Regions from separate parts of the Streptomyces sp. NPDC057474 genome, predicted to be linked through region 3. Evidence: riboswitches for the same ligand, from Rfam matches in the RefSeq annotation. Region 3 holds a riboswitch; each other region holds the start of a gene.

The links. Region 3 has a riboswitch for cyclic di-AMP ahead of ACFU53_RS21880 (NlpC/P60 family protein). Riboswitches for the same ligand answer to the same signal wherever they lie in the genome.
Region 1: it holds a riboswitch for cyclic di-AMP, as region 3 does, so the genes downstream of both, ACFU53_RS28385 (M23 family metallopeptidase) here and ACFU53_RS21880 (NlpC/P60 family protein) in region 3, are expected to answer to the same signal.
Region 2: it holds a riboswitch for cyclic di-AMP, as region 3 does, so the genes downstream of both, ACFU53_RS24555 (M23 family metallopeptidase) here and ACFU53_RS21880 (NlpC/P60 family protein) in region 3, are expected to answer to the same signal.

The regions. Positions count from the first base shown of each region.
Region 1 is NZ_JBHVDX010000119.1:8,104-11,371, forward strand. It holds gene ACFU53_RS28380 (PP2C family protein-serine/threonine phosphatase) at 1-941, shown strand, start outside; cyclic di-AMP (ydaO/yuaA leader) riboswitch at 1,228-1,389, shown strand; gene ACFU53_RS28385 (M23 family metallopeptidase) at 1,400-2,461, shown strand; gene ACFU53_RS28390 (aldo/keto reductase) at 2,920-3,268, shown strand, end outside.
Region 2 is NZ_JBHVDX010000091.1:18,668-21,935, forward strand. It holds gene ACFU53_RS24545 (M16 family metallopeptidase) at 1-178, shown strand, start outside; gene ACFU53_RS24550 (M16 family metallopeptidase) at 175-1,563, shown strand; cyclic di-AMP (ydaO/yuaA leader) riboswitch at 1,766-1,938, shown strand; gene ACFU53_RS24555 (M23 family metallopeptidase) at 1,952-2,740, shown strand; gene ACFU53_RS24560 (GntR family transcriptional regulator) at 2,931-3,268, shown strand, end outside.
Region 3 is NZ_JBHVDX010000075.1:15,441-18,708, forward strand. It holds gene ACFU53_RS21875 (hypothetical protein) at 201-554, shown strand; gene ACFU53_RS21880 (NlpC/P60 family protein) at 584-1,783, opposite strand; cyclic di-AMP (ydaO/yuaA leader) riboswitch at 1,792-1,965, opposite strand; gene pcrA (DNA helicase PcrA) at 2,205-3,268, shown strand, end outside.

The DNA of each region.
Region 1 (3,268 bases), on a different contig from region 3:
TCTCACTGCACGGCACGGTGATCACCGGCGTCGCCTCGGTCGCCGGCATCACCGCCGTACGCCTCCACTACGGCGACACAAGCCACGTGGACGCGATCACCGAGATCGCCACGGTGGCCACCGTGGCCGTACTTGCCGTACTGATCAACCGCCTCGTCCGCCGCAGTGACGCCCGGCTCGCCACCGCCCGCGAGATCGCCGAGGCGGCGCAGCGGGCCGTACTGCCGGTGCCGCAGGAGCGGATCGGCGGGCTGGAGATCGCCGCGCGGTACGAGGCGGCGCAGGCGGAGGCGTCGATCGGGGGCGATCTGTACGCGGTGCAGGACTCGCCCCACGGCGTACGGCTGATCGTGGGCGATGTGCGCGGCAAGGGGCTGGGGGCGGTGTCGGCGGTGGCGGTGTTGATCGGCGCGTTCCGGGAGGCGGCCGAGCAGGAGTCGACGCTCGAAGCGGTCGCCCAGCGGCTGGAACGGGCGCTGGCGCGGGAGGCGACGCGGCGGGAGACCGCGCGACGGGACGCGGCCGTGGAGCACGAGGGGTTCGTCACGGCCGTCCTGGCGGAGTTCCCGCACGGCGCCGGCCGCGCCCGGATCGTCAACCGAGGCCACCCGTCACCCCTGCTGCTGTACGCCGACGGCACCCTGTGCACCCTGGGCGCCCCGCAGCCCGCGCTCCCGCTCGGCATGGAAGACCTGGGCACCTGGCCCGACCGCGCGGAAGAGACCGGATTCCCGCCCGGCGCCACGCTGCTCTTCTACACCGACGGCCTCTCCGAGGCGCGGGACGCGCGCGGCGTCTTCTACGACCCGGCCGAGCGCCTGTCCGGCCGTATCTTCTCCGCCCCGCGCGCCCTGTTGACGACCCTCGCGGAAGAGGTACGCCGACACACGGGCGACCGTACGACGGACGACATGGCCCTCCTGGCGGTCCGCCGCCCCTGACGCCCATGTGTTTCGTGTGGCTGCCCGCACGTCTCTCTCACATCTCTCACGATCGATATCACCGAGCGTGTCCGTTCGACCGTCCTCCGTATAACAACTGACGTACCGTCAGGATATTTGTTACTCCTGAGGAAAGGTCAACTCGCCCGTCTTCCGCCGCTCATGACCCGTAAAGTCCAGCGCGAAAGCCGGAACGATCATTCGGAACAGCTTGGAATGGAGTACTCGCGTCTATTAACGTTCGATAACGCAGCGCGGTCGTCCCAGCCGTCACAAGAGACGGCTCCGTGCTCACGCGCCGAATCCCGCAAGGGAACCGGGGAACCACCACCCTGGGGTGAATCGCACGGAAACCGTCGTGGCAGTACGCACGACCGGTTTACGCGCGTAGGAGACCTTCCTGCTCCGAACCCGTCAGCTAACCCGGTAGGCGAGAAGGAAGGAAGGAGCACGCCCACGTGGCGTCGAACCGGTCCGCGACCGAAGCCCCGTTCGTACCGAGCCAACGCGACGGCGAGAGCCAGACGTTCGGCTACGGCAGCTACAACAGCGACAACGAGGGCCCCTGGCAGGAGTGGAATCCCAGCGAGGAGACCACTCGCCCCGTTCGCGGCCGGCACCGCGTCGCCAAGCCGCGCGGTGGACTCGCCCGTGGCGGACTGGCCCGCAGCTCCACGGTTCTCGGCGTCGGTGTCATAGCCGCCGTCGGCGGCGCCGGTATGGCCAGCGCGCAGTCCGGCAAGGCCCCGGTGTCCATATCGATGCCCGACATGCCGAACGTCGGCTCGGTCTTCGAGGACGAGGCCGAGGAGCCGGAGCCGGAGGCCTCCAGGTCCCCGCTCAGCAGCGCCGGCCTGAGCGCCGCCGACACCGAGCAGGGCACGGCGGACGCCGGCGAGGCGCTGCGCGCCCGCATCATGGCGCAGGCCGAGTCCCAGCAGGACGCCTTCGACAAGGCCGCCGCCGAGGCCGCCCAGACCGCCGCCGCGGACAAGGCCGCCGAGCAGGCCGCCAAGGAGAAGAGGGAAGCCGAGGCCAAGGAGGCCGCCGCCAAGAAGAAGGCGGCCGAGGAAGCCGAGCAGAAGAAGGAAGCCGAGCGCCTCGCGGCCCTCGCCAAGCAGTTCACGCTTCCGACCTCCTCGTACACCCTCACCTCCACCTTCGGCCAGGCCGGCCCCTACTGGTCCTCCGGCTACCACACCGGCCTCGACTTCGCCGCCCCCACCGGAACCCTCATCAAGGCTGTCCACAGCGGCACCATCACGCAGGCCGGCTACGAGGGTTCCTACGGCTACAAGACCGTCCTCACCCTCGATGACGGCACCGAGATCTGGTACGCCCACCAGTCCTCCATCGGCGTCAGCGTCGGCCAGAAGGTCGCCACCGGCGATGTCATCGGCCGTGTGGGCGCCACGGGTAACGTCACCGGCGCCCACCTCCACATGGAGGTCCATTCCGGCGGCTCCGCCAGCGGCATCGACCCGGCGGCGTGGCTGCGCAGCAAGGGCCTGAACCCGTAGAGCCGGTGAGAGCCGGTGTGAGAGCCGCTTAGAACCAGCAACTCCCGCAGGGCAGGGCCGTTGGGCCCGCAGACCCCGGCATGACGAACGCCGCGTAAGTCCGTGAGGATCGCGCGGCGTTCGTCGTGCCGGGGCAGGGCAGGGCCGGGCAGGTTCGGAGGACGGGTCAGGTCGGGCGGCGGGCCAGGGCGGGCGGACCGTTGGACGGGCGGGCCGTCGAGAGGGAGGCCGCACGAGCCGTTGGCCGAGTGGCACGCACCGTTGGCCGGGACTACGCGCTGTTGGCTGGGCCGAGCGCGCCGCTGCCGAGAACCGCACGCGCCCTCCTCCCTCCCCCCTCCCCCTCCCGTGGTCCCTCTCCCTCCCCTCCTCCCCCTCCCTCTCCCCGCCCAGTGGCTTCACGCACTGTTCACGCTGGGGCGGAATGCGGGCGTCCGCCTCGCCGGTTGACGTTGGACATGACTTCTCTTCGAAAGCTGGGCACGTCCGACATCGAGGTCTTCCCGCTCTCCCTCGGCGGCAATGTCTTCGGCTGGACCGCAGACGAGGCACAGTCCTTCGCGGTCCTCGACGCCTACGCGGCCGCCGGCGGCAACTTCGTCGACACGGCCGACTCCTATTCGGCGTGGGTCGAGGGCAACAAGGGCGGTGAGTCCGAGGAGACCATCGGCAAGTGGGTCAAGTCGCGCGGCAACCGGGCCGACGTGGTCATCGCGACCAAGGTGAGCCAGCACCCCGAGTACCAGGGCCTGACGGCGGCCAACATCAAGGCCGCGGCCGACGCCTCCCTCGCCCGCCTCGACACGG
Region 2 (3,268 bases), on a different contig from region 3:
GGCCGACGAGGTCCAGGAGATCGCCAAGGCGCGCCTCAGGCCCGACAATCGCGCGGTGCTCGTGTATGAGCCCGTCGCCGGCGAAGAGGAAGCCGGCGAAGAGGAAGCCGGCGAAGAGGAAGCCGCCGAGGCGGAGGCCGCCGAAACCACCGACGAGAACGAGGAGTCGGCGAAGTGACCGAGCTCGCGACCATGGACTTCCACCCGCAGCCCCAGGCCGGCGAGGCCAGGCCCTGGGCGTTCCCGGCGCCCGAGCGCGGCACTCTGGACAACGGCCTGACCGTGCTGCGCTGCCATCGCCCCGGCCAGCAGGTCGTCGCCGTGGAGGTCCTCCTCGACGCGCCCCTGGATGCCGAGCCGAACGGCCTCGACGGCGTCGCCACCATCATGACCAGGGCCTTCTCCGAAGGCACCGACAAGCACACGGCCGAGGAGTTCGCCGCCGAGCTGGAGCGCTGCGGCGCCACCCTCGACTCGCACGCCGACCATCCCGGCGTGCGTCTGTCCCTCGAAGTGCCCGTGTCGCGGCTGGCGAAGGCGCTCGGCCTGCTCGCCGACGCCCTGCGGGCCCCCGCGTTCGAGGGCAGCGAGATCGAGCGGCTGGTGGCCAACCGGCTCGACGAGATCCCGCACGAGACCGCCAACCCGGGCCGCCGGGCCGCCAAGGAGCTCTACAAGCAGCTGTTCCCGGCCACGTCCCGCATGTCGCGGCCCCGCCAGGGCACCGAGGAGACCGTGGAGGGCATCGACTCCGCGGCCGTACGCGCCTTCTACGAGCGGCACGTGCGTCCCGCGACGGCCACCGCCGTGGTCGTCGGCGACCTCACCGGAGTCGATCTCGACGCGCTGCTCGGCGAGACCCTGGGCGCCTGGACCGGCTCCCCGGCCAAGCCGCGCCCCGTGCCGTCGGTGAGCGCCGACGACGCCGGGCGCGTGATCATCGTGGACCGCCCCGGTTCCGTCCAGACCCAGTTGCTCATCGGCCGGGTGGGCGCCGACCGGCACGACCGCGTGTGGCCGGCCCAGGTGCTCGGCACCTACTGCCTCGGCGGCACCCTCACCTCGCGCCTGGACCGCGTGCTGCGCGAGGAGAAGGGCTACACCTACGGTGTGCGCGCGTTCGGCCAGTCGCTGCGCTCCGCCCCCGACGGCTCGGGCACGGCGATGCTCGCCATCAGCGGCTCCGTCGACACCCCGAACACCGGGCCGGCGCTCGACGACCTGTGGACGGTGCTGCGCACCCTCGCCGCCGAGGGCCTGACCGACGCCGAGCGTGACGTCGCCGTGCAGAACCTGGTCGGGGTCGCCCCCCTCAAGTTCGAGACGGCCGCGGCCGTGGCGAGCACGCTGGCCGACCAGGTCGAGCAGTACCTGCCGGACGACTACCAGTCGACGCTGTACCGCCAACTCGCCGCCACCGGCACGGTGGAGGCCACGGCGGCCGCCGTGAGCGCCTTCCCGGTGGACCGTCTGGTGACCGTCCTCGTCGGGGACGCCGCGCAGATCGAGGAGCCGGTCAGGGCCCTCGGAATCGGTGAAGTCACCGTCGTACCTGCCGAGTAGAAATCGGACAGAGGACGCGGGCCTGTGGGGCCCTGGTGACTGAAGAGTCACCAGGGCTCCCCTTTGTCCGTATTGATGGCGGAGGTTGTGTGTCTGACCTGTGGCGTACTTAACAAAACCTGTGATCCGTTTGTTATTTCGAAGACGGCCCACTTAGCGTCAGTCCGGCTGTTCGTCAGAAGTTCGCCGCAGCCGCGGCACCGGACAGTCATCGCCGAGTCCCCGCATGGCGCGAGCCAGGGGAGCCGGGGACCCACTGCAGTCCCTGGGGTGAATCGGGTGCCCTTCGCGAGCGACGCGAAACGAGGGGCAGCCGTAGGAGACCTTCCTGCTCCGAACCCGTCAGCTAACCCGGTAGGCGAGAAGGAAGGAAAGGACCAGCCACTTCATGGCGTTCACCCGCGCCCCCGGGAAGCACCGCCGTCCCGGCCGTGTGCAGCGCACGACCACGAGGAACGTGGGCGTCGCCGCTCTCACCACCACCGGTGTCATCGGCACCCTGGCCGCTCCCGCGCTCGCCGCGGAGGAGCCCGCCGTCGAGCAGACCGGCCTGAACCAGATCATCGTCCTCGGTGACACGGTCGCCGATCAGGTCGACGCCCAGGCCGCCGCCCAGCAGCAGGCCGCCGAGGTGGCCGCGGTCAAGAAGAAGGCGCAGGAGGAGGCCAGGAAGGCCGCCGCCGAGAAGGCCGAGCAGGAACGTGCCGTCGCCAAGGAGCGCGAGGAGATCAAGGCCCGCGCCGCCCGCGCGGCCGAGCGCGAGCGCCTCAACACCTATGTCTCCCCCATCAACGGCTCGTACATCTCCACCGGTTACAAGGCCGGCGGCGCCGTCTGGTCCTCCGGCAGCCACACCGGCGTCGACTTCCACGCCGCGTCCGGCACCGCCGTCCACGCGGTCGGCTCCGGCACCGTCGTCGAGGCGGGCTGGGGTGGCGCGTACGGCAACAACATCGTCATCAAGATGACCGACGGCACGTACACGCAGTACGGCCACCTGTCGTCAATCGGCGTCTCCGTCGGCCAGACGGTCACCCCCGGCCAGCAGATAGGCCTCTCCGGGGCGACCGGCAACGTCACCGGCGCGCATCTGCACTTCGAGGCACGGACGACGGCCGAGTACGGCTCGGACATCGACCCCGCCGCGTACCTGCGCTCGCACGGCGTGAACGTCTGACGCACCGCTCGACGCTTCCCAGGAGGCCCCGGCTCACCGAGCCGGGGCTTTCCGCGTTGTGACGTACCTCCTGTCCAAAAAATATCCCTGGATTCCGGCCCGCCATCGGAAATTCCGGCTCGCTGCAATAGAGTCGCTGGAACACACGTCAATCATCGACGTTTCACGGGGATTAAGGCGGAGGTCGGTCATGCGTATTCCGGCGCATTCGGTATGCACGGCGATCCGTGATGACATCGTCGCGGGTGTCTACGAGCGCGGCAGCCGTCTCACCGAGGAACTGCTCGCTCGCCGGTACGGCGTCAGCCGGGTCCCCGTGCGCGAGGCGCTGCGCACGCTGGAGGCCGAGGGCTTCGTGGTGACCCGCCGGCACGCCGGCGCGTGCGTCGCCGAGCCGACCGAGCAGGAGGCCGCCGACCTGCTGGAGATGCGCATGCTGCTGGAGCCGCTGGGCGCCGCCCGCGCCGCGCAGCGCCGCACGGAGGCGCATCTCAAGGTGCTGCGCGGCCTGGTCAGACTGGGCCAGGA
Region 3 (3,268 bases):
TGGCGCCGCCGACTTCACGCTGTGCGATGACCGATGCGGCCATTTCGGACCGGTCGGGGGTGCGGCGGTGCTATGCGGCGCATATACGCAAGATCATCACAGCGTCGGACGTCCCGAAGCGCCACCCTCAGTGCCCCCGGTGAACTTGCTGTGCCCGCCCCGGTCCCGTCGGAGTACGGGTCTCTCATTAGGCTCCGCGCATGGACGTACTCATCCACATCCTCGTCGCCCTCCACATCATCGGCATCGCCTCCCTCCTGGGCGGCTTCCTCACCCAGATGAAGGCCATGGGCCAGGGCACCGCCCGCTTCGTCCCCGCCATGCTTCACGGCGCCCTCACCATGCTCGTCACGGGCGTGCTCCTCGTCGGCCTCAACCAGGCCGACGACCAGCCCGTCAACAACATCAAGATCGGCGTCAAGCTGGCACTGCTGATCGTGATCCTTGGGCTGGTCTACGTGAAACGGGACGAGGAGGCGGTGGAGAAGCCGCTGTTCGGCCTGGTGGGCGCGCTGACCACCGCGAACATCTTCATCGCGGTGCTCTGGACCTGAGGGCTCGCGCCCCTCCGCGAACCGTGCCGTTACGCCGGCCGCACCACGCTGTGGATCGACGACTCCCCGTCGTAGAACACCGACTCCTCGCGGACGTACGCGCCCGGCTTCGGGGCGTGGATCATCATGCCGTTGCCGATGTAGAGGCCGACATGGCCGATGTTGTCGTAGAAGAAGACGAGGTCACCGGGTCTGGCGTTGGCGAGGGAGACGGTGGTGCCGGCGGTGGCCTGGTCGTAGGTGATGCGGGGGAGGTCGACGCCGGCGGCCTTCCAGGCGGCCTGGGTGAGGCCGGAGCAGTCGTAGGAGCCGGGGCCGGTGGCGCCCCAGACGTACGGCTTGCCGATCTGTGCGCGGGCGAAGGTCAGGGCCTTGGCGGCCTTCGAGGCGTAGGTGGAGTCCTCGGCCGGAGCGGCGGTCTCGGTGGACGTCTCCGAGCCGGTGGAGGTCTCCTCCCGGGTTCCCTGGGTTCCCTGGGTGCTCTGGGTGCTCTGGGCTCCTTGGGTCTCCTGGGTCGTCGTCTGCGCCGCCTGCTGTCGCGCGAGCTCCTCCGCCTTGCGGTCGGCCTCCTCCTGCTCGCGCTGTTCGATCGCGGCGAGCCGGGCCTTCTCCTCGGCGGTGAGGGTGGAGAGCAGTTCGCGGGCCTCGGCGAGCTTCGCCTGGACCTTGGCCTTGCTGGTCTTGAGGGCGTTCTGTGACTCGGTGAGCTGTTCGAGGCTGTCGCTCGCCTCCTGGCGCTGCTCCGTCGCCTCGGCCTGCTGGGTGACGTACGCGTCGACGGTGTCCTTCTGACGGCCCGTCAACCGGTCCATCAGCTGGTTCTGGTCGAAGTAGTCCTGTGGGTTGTCCGCCAGGAGCAGCGAGGCCTGGTTGGGGGCGGCCGCGCCCGTGCGGTACTGGGCCGCGGCGAACGAACCCAGTTCCTCCCGCGCCCCGTTGAGCTTCTCCGTACGCTTGGCGACGTCGTCGAGGAGGGTGTCGACCTTCTTCTTCTGCTTGGTCGTTTTCTCCTTGGCCGCGTTGTAGCTCTCGGTCGCCGAACCGGCCTGGCGGTAGAGGTCGTCGACCTTCTTCTCGACTTCCTCCAGGCTCGGCTTGTCGTCGGTCGACGGGGCGGCTGTGGCCGTCTGGGAGAGCAGGGCCACGGAGGTGAGGGCGGCCGTGGCGAGAGCAGGGGTGCGTATGCCCACGCGCGTTCCGGCAGGACGCGGCTTGCGGTGCGGCGCCATGGTTCGGCGTCTCCTTCCGTAGTCCGCCTACCGAGTTAGCTGTCGGGTTCGGGCGCAAGCTTCGGAAGGTTTGCCCTACGACCCTTGCCGCCTGCGGCGGTCGGGTCGATTCACCCCAGAGGTCGGTGGGTCCCCGGCTCCGGCTGCCACGGGAGGCGTACCGGACTCGGCGGAGGCCGTGCGGCCCGGCGACGTTCGCCGGTTGGGTCGTACGGCCTAGCGAAACGCTAGCCAACTCGTGTGGCCCGTGTGAAGGTTGATGGTCGATATGCCCGATACGTTTTCGTGACCTTAGCCTCTTCGGCACGGCAGGCGGTATTCTCGATCGCTCATCGTTGTGGGGTGATCGCGGTGAGTGGTGAAGGTGGACTTCCCGGGGTGGCCTCCCGCTGTCAGTGGGGGCGCCTAGACTCGGAGAGCGATGAGCAGCCTCTTTGACGACAGCTTCCTGGCGGACCTCCAGGCCCCGCGCGGCCGCGCGGAGGAACCCCCGCCGCCACCCGAGGACGATCACGTACCGGAGCCGCTTCCGGACGATCTGTTCGGCGGGAAGTTCGACGTGCCACCGGACCGGGACGCGTACTACCGCGACGGCGCCCCCCGCCCCGCCCTCGACGCGGCGGCGCTCCTGGACGGGCTGAACGAGAACCAGCGCGCGGCCGTGGTCCACGCGGGCTCGCCCCTGCTCATCGTGGCCGGCGCCGGCTCCGGCAAGACCCGTGTGCTCACCCACCGCATCGCACACCTGCTCGGCGAGCGGAATGTCCACCCGGGCCAGATCCTCGCGATCACCTTCACCAACAAGGCCGCGGGCGAGATGAAGGAGCGCGTCGAGCAACTCGTCGGACCGCGCGCCAAAGCGATGTGGGTCATGACCTTCCACAGCGCGTGCGTACGGATCCTCCGGCGCGAGTCGAAGAAGCTCGGCTTCACGTCCTCCTTCTCGATCTACGACGCCGCCGACAGCAAGCGGCTGATGGCGCTCGTCTGCCGTGATCTGGACCTCGATCCGAAGCGTTTCCCGCCCAAGTCCTTCAGCGCCAAGATCTCGAACCTCAAGAACGAGCTGATCGACGAGGAGGACTTCGCCGCCCAGGCCGCCGACGGCTTCGAGAAGACCCTCGCCCAGGCCTACGCGATGTACCAGTCCCGTCTCCGCGAGGCGAACGCGCTCGACTTCGACGACCTGATCATGACGACGGTCAATCTGCTGCGCGCCTTCCCGGACGTCGCCGAGCACTACCGCCGCCGCTTCCGCCACGTCCTCGTCGACGAGTACCAGGACACCAACCACGCCCAGTACGCCCTGGTCAGAGAGTTGGTCGGCACCTCCGAGCACTCGGTCGACGTTCCGCCCACCGAGTGGGACGTACCCCCCGCCGAGCTCTGCGTCGTGGGTGACGCCGACCAGTCGATCTACGCCTTCCGCGGCGCGACCATCCGCAACATCCTCCAGTTCGAGGAGGACTACCCGGACGCGACGAC